DNA from 2 places in the Pseudomonas sp. HLS-6 genome. Region 1 is predicted to be linked to the other one. Evidence: predicted binding sites of a transcription regulator. Region 1 holds the regulator's gene; the other holds the start of a gene.
The links. The regulator sigma-54, encoded in region 1, starts transcription at its own class of promoters, with help from an activator protein. The targets are predictions, from matches to a motif close to ANTGGCATNNANNTTGCTNT.

Region 1 (5,339 bases):
GGAAGCCGACGGCCGTCTGGCCGGGATCTTCACTGACGGCGACCTGCGCCGCACGCTCGACCGCAACATCGACCTGCACAAGGCGCGAATCGAAGACGTGATGACACCGCACGGCAAAACCGCCCGCGCCGAAATGCTCGCCGCCGAGGCCTTGAAAATCATGGAAGACCACAAGATCAACGCCCTGGTCGTCGTAGACACGGACGATCACCCGGTAGGCGCACTGAACATGCACGACCTGCTGCGTGCGGGAGTAATGTAATGCAAACCGATCTGCTGCAGCGCGGCAAGGCCATCAAACTGGCCGTTTTTGATGTTGATGGCGTCCTCACCGACGGTCGCCTGTATTTCCTCGAAGATGGCAGCGAGTTCAAGACCTTCAACACCCTGGACGGTCAAGGCATCAAAATGCTCATGGCCTCGGGTGTGACCACCGCGATCATCAGCGGTCGCAAGACACCGGTGGTCGAACGCCGAGCGAAAAACCTCGGCATCCCGCACCTGTACCAAGGGCGTGAAGATAAATTGGTCGTACTGGACGAACTTCTCGGCCAGCTCGGCCTAGACTATGAACAGGTTGCCTACCTGGGCGACGATCTACCGGACCTGCCCGTCATCCGCCGGGTTGGCTTGGGAATGGCCGTGGCCAACGCCGCGGCCTTCGTACGCGAACACGCCGATGGCGTTACCCTCGCACGCGGTGGCGAAGGTGCCGCTCGCGAATTCTGCGAGTTGATCCTGCGAGCCCAAGGCAACCTCGATGCGGCAAACGCCAACTATCTGTAGGGCGACACATGTTCAGCAATAAAATCCGCAACATTGCGCTGCTCGGGGCGATCGCCGTCCTGCTGGCGGCGGTTGGCTACTGGAAGGTCGGCCCCGATACTTTCCTCGAGAAACCGGTGGCCACTGTCGACAAAGGCGCCATCGACTATTACGCCACCAATGCCCACAGCGTTCAGTTTCTACCTGACGGCAAGCTGCAATACGACATGACGGCAGACAAGGTCGAGCACCTGCAGGCCAGCGAGATCACCCTGCTGACCACGCCCGACCTGCACATGTACCGCGGCACCGCCTACCCTTGGCACGTTCAGAGCGAACGCGGCGAGGTCAACCCGGACGGTACCGAAGTCGAGCTGATTGACTCGGTACGGGTTGCCCGCACCGATGAACAGAACCGCGAAACCATTATTACCACGACCCGCATGACGGTATTCCCACAGAAGCAATATGCTCAAACCGATCAAGCCGTTAGAATCGACGGCGCCGGTGGAACCACTACGGGCAAGGGAATGAAAGCGTATTTGAAAGACGGCAGGATGGACCTGCTGTCCAACGTAAGAGGACAGTATGAGGCTCGTTAAAACCCTCCCCTTTTTGCTCAGCCTGAGCGCAGCACTGGGAAGCGCGAGCGCCTTGGCCCTGCCGAACGACCGCGACCAGCCAATCCGCATCCAGGCCGATAACGCCCAACTGGACGACAAGAAAGGCATTGCCACCTACACCGGCGACGTGATCATCACCCAAGGCTCGATGATGATCAAAGGCAACACCGTGACCATCACCCGCTCCGCTTCCGGCGATATCGACGTGGTCACTTCGGTGGGCAACCTGGCGTATTTCGAGCAGCAACAAAGCGCTGCAAAGCCGGACAAGATGCAAGGCTATGCCGTGCAGATCCAATACCAGGCATTGAAAGACCTGGTGGTTCTGACTGACCGGGCCAAGGTGATCAACGAAGGCAACACTACCGAAGGCGAGAAAATCGTCTACAACACCAAGTCTCAGGTCGCCACCGCCGGCCGCGGCAGCAACATTACCGCACCGCGCCCACGCATCGACATGGTAATCCAGCCGAAGAAGAAGGCCGAGTAATGGCAACCCTCAAAGCCCAGCACCTGGCCAAGAGCTACAAGAGTCGACAAGTCGTACGTGACGTCAGCCTGTCAATCGACAGCGGCCAGATCGTCGGCCTGCTCGGCCCTAACGGCGCCGGCAAGACAACGTGCTTCTACATGATTGTCGGCCTGGTACAGGCCGACCAGGGCCGCGTGCTCATCGACGACCTGGATGTCAGCCACCAGCCGATGCACGGCCGTGCACGCGCTGGGATTGGCTACCTGCCCCAGGAAGCCTCGATCTTCCGCAAGTTGTCGGTGGCCGACAACATCATGGCGATCCTGGAAACACGCAAAGAGCTGGACGCCGCAGGGCGTCGCAAGGAACTGGAGAGCCTGCTGCAGGAGTTTCACATCAGCCACATCCGCGACAACCTCGGCATGAGCCTTTCCGGTGGTGAACGTCGCCGTGTGGAGATCGCCCGCGCACTGGCGACTGCACCGAAATTCATCCTGCTCGACGAACCGTTTGCCGGTGTCGACCCGATCTCGGTCGGCGACATCAAGCAGATCATCCACCACCTGAAAGCCAAAGGCATTGGCGTTCTGATCACCGACCACAACGTCCGTGAAACACTGGATATCTGCGAAACCGCTTACATCGTCAACGATGGTCGCCTAATCGCCGAAGGTGATGCAGAAACCATCCTGGCCAACGAACTGGTTAAAGAGGTTTACCTCGGCCACGAGTTCCGCCTGTAAGCCCGAGGTGCGAGGCACCGCCAGAGCGCTGACGATCCGCCCAAATACCGGCTTATTTGTTACAGCGCTCTAGGCAAACACCTCGGTTTCAGGCATATAATTTGCTTAAAGAAGGCGCTTCGGCGCCCTTGTAGTGGATGGCGCATGTGCGCCGGCGAATAAGGTGTTAAGCCCCTGCCATGAAACCATCGCTCGTCCTAAGAATGGGCCAGCAACTGACGATGACACCGCAGTTGCAACAGGCCATCCGTCTGCTCCAGCTTTCCACACTGGACCTGCAGCAGGAAATCCAGGAAGCCCTGGAATCCAACCCGATGCTCGAACGCCAGGAAGATGGCGACGACTTCGATAACAGCGACCCGATGGCGGATAACGCCGAATCCAAGCCGACCTCGGAATCCCAGGAAACCAGCTTCCAGGAAACCGCCACTCCCGTGGAAAGCCTTGAGGAAGGTGAGTGGAACGAGCGTATTCCCAATGAGCTGCCGGTAGACACCGCCTGGGAAGATATCTATCAAACCAGCGCCAGCAGCCTTCCCAGCAACGATGACGACGAGTGGGACTTCACCACCCGCACCTCGGCCGGTGAAAGCCTGCAGAGCCACCTGCTGTGGCAGTTGAACCTGGCGCCAATGTCGGATACCGACCGACTGATTGCCGTCACCCTGATCGACTGCATCAACAACCAGGGCTATCTCGACGAAACCCTGGAAGAGGTCTGTGAGTCCTTCGACCCGGAACTCGATATCGAACTGGACGAAGTGGAAGCCGTCCTGCACCGCATCCAGCAATTCGAGCCTGCCGGTATAGGCGCCCGCAACCTGAGCGAATGCCTGTTGTTGCAGTTGCGTCAGATGCCGGCACAAACACCCTGGATGACTGAAGCGCAACGACTGGTCAGCGACTACATCGACCTGCTCGGCAGCCGCGACTACAGCCAGCTGATGCGCCGCATGAAGCTCAAGGAAGACGAGCTGCGCCAGGTGATCGAACTGGTACAAAGCCTGAACCCACGCCCCGGCTCACAGATCGAGTCCAGTGAACCCGAATACGTGGTGCCTGACGTGATCGTGCGCAAGGACAGCGATCGCTGGCTGGTTGAACTGAACCAGGAAGCCGTCCCACGCCTGCGCGTCAATCCACAATACGCAGGCTTTGTACGCCGCGCCGATACCAGCGCAGACAACACCTTCATGCGCAATCAGCTTCAGGAAGCCCGCTGGTTCATCAAGAGCCTGCAAAGCCGCAACGAAACGCTGATGAAGGTTGCCACCCAGATCGTCGAACACCAGCGTGGATTCCTCGACCACGGTGACGAGGCCATGAAGCCGCTGGTGCTGCACGACATCGCCGAAGCGGTGGGCATGCACGAATCGACCATATCCCGGGTGACCACGCAAAAGTACATGCATACCCCGCGTGGAATTTACGAACTGAAGTACTTTTTCTCCAGCCATGTCAGCACCTCCGAAGGCGGAGAATGCTCGTCCACGGCGATTCGCGCGATCATCAAAAAACTGGTTGCAGCGGAAAATCAGAAAAAGCCATTGAGTGACAGCAAGATCGCTGGTTTACTGGAGGCACAAGGCATCCAGGTAGCACGACGCACCGTCGCCAAGTACCGCGAGTCGCTCGGCATTGCACCGTCGAGTGAACGCAAGCGACTGATGTAACGCACCTGAGGTGCGCCACCGCAATTCAAGTGGCAGGCGCAATACCTGCCTCTTTATGCACCGGCAACAAAAGGAGAAGCTGTATGCAAGTCAACATCAGTGGACACCAAGTAGAAGTCACCGAAGCGCTGCGCACTTATATCGGGGAAAAACTCGAGCGTGTTGAGCGTCACTTCGACAAGATCACCAATGTGCAGGTCATTCTGGAGGTCGAGAAGCTGAAACAGAAAATCGAGGCCACCCTGCGCATCCCAGGCGGCGAAGTCGTCGCCAATGCCGAGCATGAAGACATGTATGCCGCGATCGACCTGCTTGCCGACAAGCTCGACCGCCAACTGAAAAAACACAAGGAAAAACAGCAGGCCTTGCTGCAAGGTGCAGCCGCTCGCTGATCCCCCCCACTCATGATCCGACTTGAAGATATCCTGACCCCCGGCCGTTCACTTGTGAACGTGCCGGGCGGCAGTAAAAAACGCGTACTCGAACACATTGCCAACCTGATTGACCGGGAAGTACCGGATCTGGAAATGCAAGATGTCTTCGAGAGCCTGATTGCCCGCGAAAAACTGGGTTCAACCGGTTTCGGCAACGGTATCGCCATTCCACACTGCCGCCTCAGTGGCTGCACCGCACCGATTAGTGCGCTGCTCCACCTGGATGCCCCCATAGATTACGACGCCATCGATGGTGCTCCCGTAGACCTGCTGTTCGTACTGCTGGTTCCGGAAGCCGCCACCGACGAGCACCTGGAGCTGCTGCGCCAGATCGCCAGCATGCTTGACCGCAAGGACGTTCGCGAAAAACTGCGTGCGGCCGGCGATAGCCAGTCCCTGTATCAGGTCGTACTGGATGTACAGAACGGGCACTGAACATGCGTTTGATCATCGTCAGCGGCCGGTCCGGCTCAGGTAAAAGCACTGCCCTCGATGTGCTTGAGGACAATGGCTACTATTGCATCGACAACCTTCCAGCCGGCTTGCTGCCGCAGCTTGCCGAAAGTGCGCTGATCAATACCGAACTGATGCAACCCAAGGTTGCCGTGTCCATTGATGCACGCAACCTG
Region 2 (5,339 bases), 860 kb from region 1:
TTCACGCAAACCCTGCGTTCGGTGCGCTAACCATGCAACGCCAGTTGGACGCGTTCTGTGCATACCTGCGTAACGAACGTCAGGTGTCACCGCATACCCAACTGGCCTACCGGAGCGACCTCGACAATGTCCTGGCGTACTGCGCCAAGGCCGGCATCAACAGCTGGAACGACCTGCAGATCCAACAGCTGCGTCAGTTCGTTGCCCGTCAGCATCAACACGGGCAGTCCTCACGTAGCCTGGCCCGCATGCTCTCGGCCGTGCGCGGTTTCTATCGCTACCTCAACCGTGAAGGGTTATGCAGCCACGACCCGGCCACCGGTCTGTCGGCCCCCAAAGGCGAGCGGCGCCTGCCCAAGACCCTGGACACCGACCGCGCCCTGCAATTGCTCGACGGAGCCGTTGAAGACGACTTCATCGGCCGGCGCGATCAGGCCATCCTGGAGTTGTTCTACTCCTCCGGGCTGCGCCTGTCGGAGCTGACCAGCCTGAACATGGAGCAACTGGACCTCGCCGCAGGCCTGGTACAGGTGCATGGCAAAGGCAGCAAGACCCGCGTACTGCCGGTGGGCCGCAAAGCCCGCGAGGCCCTGCAACAGTGGTTCAAATTGCGCGGCATGAGCGCGCCTGAAGATGGCGCGGTGTTTGTCACCCGCCAGGGCCGTCGCCTTGGCCGTCGGGCGATCCAACTGCGGGTACAGGCCGCCGGCGTAAGGGAGCTGGGGCAAAACCTGCACCCACACATGTTACGGCACTCTTTTGCCAGCCACCTGCTGGAGTCCTCCCAAGACCTGCGCGCCGTCCAGGAAATGCTCGGCCATGCCGACATCGCCACCACGCAGATCTACACTCACCTGGACTTCCAACACTTGGCTGCGGTTTACGACAGCGCCCATCCACGGGCCAAGCGCAGTAAGGACAGCGACACATGAGTATCGAGCTGATCACCTTCGACCTGGACGACACCCTGTGGGACACCGCCCCGGTTATTGTCAGCGCCGAAGCCGTACTGCGAGATTGGCTGGCGGCCAATGCCCCCAACCTGGGCCCCGTGCCGGTCGAGCACCTGTATGCCATTCGCGAGCGCCTGGTACAGGCCGAACCGGGGCTCAAGCACCGCATCAGCGCACTACGGCGCCGGGTGCTGTTCCATGCACTGGAAGAGGTTGGCTACAGTGAGGCGCACGCCCGGGAGCTGGCCAACGAGGGCTTTGAAGTCTTCCTGCATGCCCGCCATCAAATCGACATTTTTCCGGAAGTGCAGCCGGTGCTGGAATTGCTCTGCCGTCACTACAGCCTGGGCGTCGTCACCAACGGCAACGCCGATGTGCGCCGCCTGGGGCTGGCCGACTATTTCAAGTTCACCTTGTGCGCAGAAGACCTGGGCATCGGCAAACCCGACCCGCAGCCCTTCCAGGAAGCCCTTCGCCGTGGCCAGGTAGAAGCCAGTGCGGCGGTACATATTGGCGATCACCCCGGCGACGACATCGCGGGCGCCCAACAAGCAGGCCTGCGGGCGATCTGGTTCAACCCTCAAGGCAAGACCTGGGAGGCCGAACAACACCCGGATGCCGAAATCCAGCGCCTCTCGCAGCTTCCTGAAATCCTGTCCCGCTGGCGCTAAAACAGCGCACACAAAAAAGCCCGCAGCGACAGCGGGCTTTTTGTTACGACAACCACTCAGATAGGGCGGCTACCGTATTTGTTGTCCGGCTTCTTGGGCGGGTCAGCGACCACATTCGGCTCAACTTCCTGCACCTTGCCACCGCGAGCCAGGAACTCTTCCATGGCCTTGGCCAAGGCATCACGCTCTTTCTGCTTGGCTTCCATGCTTGGCATCTCGTCAACCGAGACAGCCGCCTTGGATTTGCCTTTGGCGACCGGTACGGGACTGTCGTCACCGTCGTCTGCCACGTCTTCGGCAGCGGCTTCCAGGCCTTCGTCGCCTTCGTCTTCGTCGCCTACTTCGAGGTCATCATTTTCCAGATCGTCGTCGCTCATGTTCTACCTCATGACTTGCGAAAAGCACATTAGTTATGGACCCGCGGCGCAAATAGCGCAGCCGCCGGGCAAAATTCAAAGGTGATGAAGCCCCATCACCTGCAACGCTCGCCCTACCGGCAAGCGCCATGCGAGCCCGACACACACCGAGCCCGACAAAAAGTAAAGAGCCACCGGCGACACCGAGCCGGCCCACCCTGGCGTCATGGGCATGCCCATTGACAAGCCTAGCAAAGGGTACCGAAGTATGCGGACCACTGATAAGCACCCTTCGGCGCGCATTCTAGCGTGCTGTGGGAAAAAACAAAGTGTCTAAATATCCTTGTTGCCTGTAAGTCTTGTGCTTAAGGGCAAACGCTTCAGGGCAGTACCTGCGCAAGTATTTGAGGAAACCGTTTGCGTGTAATTTCCGGCTCAAATCGCAGGCAAAAAAATGCCCGGCGAACCGGGCAGTTTTTTTCTGGCGATTACAGTGCGTAACCACGCTCATTGTGCTGAGCCAGGTCGAGGCCGACCGACTCTTCTTCTTCGTTGACCCGCAGGCCCATGACCAGGTCCAGAACCTTGAGGATCACGTAGGTGGCGATTGCGGTGTAAATCACGGTAAAGCCTACGCCCTTGGCCTGAATCCAGACTTGCGCGGCGATGTCCTCGACGGTGCCGAAACCACCCAGGGACGGCGCAGCAAACACACCGGTCAGGAGCGCGCCGACAATACCGCCGATGCCGTGTACACCGAAGGCATCCAGCGAGTCGTCATAGCCCAGTTTGCGCTTGAGGCTGGTAGCGCAGAAGAAGCAGATCACCGAAGCCACCAGGCCGATCACCAGCGCCCCCATCGGGCCTACAGTGCCAGCGGCCGGGGTGATGGCTACCAAGCCTGCAACCACACCCGAAGCGATACCCAGAGCGCTTGGTTTACCGTGCGTCAGCCACTCGGCAAGCATCCAGCCCAGCGCAGCGGCGGCAGTGGCAATCTGGGTGACCAGCATGGCCATACCGGCGGTGCCATTGGCGGCGGCGGCAGAGCCGGCGTTGAAGCCGAACCAGCCGACCCAGAGCATGGCCGCACCCATCAGGGTGTAACCCAGGTTATGGGGCGCCATGGGGGTGATCGGGAAGCCTTTACGCTTGCCCAGCACCAGGCAAGCCACCAGGCCGGCGATACCGGCGTTGATATGCACCACGGTGCCGCCCGCGAAGTCCAGCACGCCCCAGTCCCACATCAGGCCGCCGCTGCCACTCCAGACCATGTGCGCAATAGGCGCATAGACCACGGTGAACCAGATGGCCATGAAGATCAGCATGGCCGAAAACTTCATGCGCTCGGCAAAGGCACCGACAATAAGAGCCGGCGTAATGATCGCGAAGGTCATCTGGAAGGTGATGAACACGGCTTCCGGAAACAACGCCGTCGCGGAGGTGAGGCTCGATGGCGTCACACCGGCGAGGAACGCCTTGGACATGCCGCCGACGAAAGAATTGAAGTTGACTACGCCCTGTTCCATACCGGTGGTATCGAACGCCATGCTGTAGCCATAAACGACCCAGAGAATGCTGATCAGGCCAGTGATCGCGAAACACTGCATCATCACCGACAGGACGTTCTTGGACCGCACCATGCCGCCGTAAAACAGCGCCAGGCCGGGGATGGTCATGAACAGCACCAAGGCTGTAGAGGTCAACATCCAGGCGGTATCGCCGGAGTTGAGCACAGGTGCTGCGTCCTCTGCCAGGGCCAGGCCAGGCATTACGAGGGACAAAAGGGCTCCTAGCCCTGCGAACTGACGCAGAGTCATGATGTTATCTCCTGGGGCGTTGGGTTTGGGGCGGCTTTTTGTTAGATCGCGTCGGTATCGGTTTCGCCGGTACGAATACGGATAGCCTGTTCCAGATTCACCACAAAGATCTTGCCGTCACCGATCTTGCCGGTATTGGCCGCCTTGGTGATGGCTTCGATGACCCGGTCCAGATCCTTGTCGTCAATGGCGACATCAATCTTCACTTTGGGCAGGAAATCGACCACATACTCCGCACCGCGATACAGCTCGGTGTGGCCTTTCTGCCGACCGAAACCTTTGACTTCGGTAACGGTAATGCCCTGCACGCCGATTTCAGACAACGACTCGCGCACGTCGTCCAATTTGAACGGCTTGATGATGGCAGTGACTAGCTTCATGAAACTTTCTCCCGAATTGGTGGACTTGCCCCAGGAAAACAAACCCGACTCAAGTCTAAGCGCAGCGCTTGGCTTTGTAACGCGTCGTCGACCACTCATCATCAAGCCGACGCCACAAACCACGTCTTACGAAACACGTCCTTCGCTCCATTTGCGCACTGCATCGTCACAGCGACAGCATCGGTGCATGGGTCACAGTGGTCTAAGCAGAAACCTTGCCATGTCCGACAAATTCACCAATTACAACGACTTACGGCAACCCGGTCAGTTTGGCCATTCGCCAGCAAGGTTCGGGCGCACAACTACGGTGCGCGGCATTGCGCCGCGATGCGCAAAAAGTGTGCAATGCGAGCCCGGTTTCCTTGCGTGATACACTGCCGGCCTTGTGGAATTTTCTGGATACTGCCCATGCTCGCGCCCAAAGCCTTTCTCGATGCCCTGAGCGACCAGGCCTCGCGCCTTTTCAGCAGCGACACCTCACAGCCTCGCAGTGAACTGGAAAGCCAGTTCAAGGCGCTGCTGCAAAGCGGTTTCAGCAAGCTTGAACTGGTCAGCCGCGAAGAGTTCGACAGCCAGATGGTGGTACTGGCCCGTACCCGCGCCCGCCTGGAGGCGCTGGAAGCCAAAGTACTGGAACTGGAAGCGCGGATGACCCCGCCGGTAGAAACAGCCACCGAGCAGTAATCACCCACGCGCAGCGGCTAATCGCCAGCAAGGCCGACACCTACAGGTGTGAGGTGCCTTACCGGCGACTGCGCGACACCCCAGTAACCCCAGCCATCCATTCACCAGCGCAGAAGGCGAGCGCAACATAACAACACCCCCGGATAGGGCATGCTTCAGAAGCGTCTGACAGCGAGTGGCAGCCTATACAGAGCCATGCTGTCAAAGCCTGAGACGCGGGGCTAAGATGATGAGCAGAGCACACGCCCTGACCATACGGAGCAGACATGAAAGCCGACAAAGCATTGAATGAAGACCTCCTGAACTGCCTTGAGGACAAGATCCCAGGTATGGCTGCGGGTGCTATCAGCTCTGCCTATATCAATGCTTTGGGTTCGGGTCGTGCTGTGGCTGAGGTAGTGGACGGCATGATCGTCGAGACCTCTGCGGACGGTGATCGAAAAGTGATCTGCTCAACCAAGCCCAAACATAAAGT

Region 2: a site for sigma-54 is predicted at 4,384-4,403, ahead of glnK (P-II family nitrogen regulator). Genes of this name have one in related genera too.

What each region holds. Positions count from the first base shown of each region.
Region 1 covers NZ_CP024478.1:1,101,372-1,106,710, reverse strand. The annotation lists gene CS390_RS04970 (KpsF/GutQ family sugar-phosphate isomerase) at 1-262, shown strand, start outside; gene CS390_RS04965 (HAD family hydrolase) at 262-786, shown strand; gene lptC (LPS export ABC transporter periplasmic protein LptC) at 795-1,367, shown strand; gene lptA (lipopolysaccharide transport periplasmic protein LptA) at 1,354-1,878, shown strand; gene lptB (LPS export ABC transporter ATP-binding protein) at 1,878-2,603, shown strand; gene CS390_RS04945 (RNA polymerase factor sigma-54) at 2,783-4,276, shown strand; gene hpf (ribosome hibernation-promoting factor, HPF/YfiA family) at 4,360-4,668, shown strand; gene ptsN (PTS IIA-like nitrogen regulatory protein PtsN) at 4,681-5,145, shown strand; gene rapZ (RNase adapter RapZ) at 5,148-5,339, shown strand, end outside.
Region 2 covers NZ_CP024478.1:245,540-250,878, reverse strand. The annotation lists gene CS390_RS01090 (DUF484 family protein) at 1-30, shown strand, start outside; gene xerC (tyrosine recombinase XerC) at 33-932, shown strand; gene CS390_RS01080 (HAD family hydrolase) at 929-1,624, shown strand; gene sutA (transcriptional regulator SutA) at 1,681-2,001, opposite strand; gene CS390_RS01070 (ammonium transporter) at 2,469-3,800, opposite strand; gene glnK (P-II family nitrogen regulator) at 3,842-4,180, opposite strand; gene CS390_RS01060 (accessory factor UbiK family protein) at 4,589-4,864, shown strand; gene CS390_RS01055 (hypothetical protein) at 5,131-5,339, shown strand, end outside.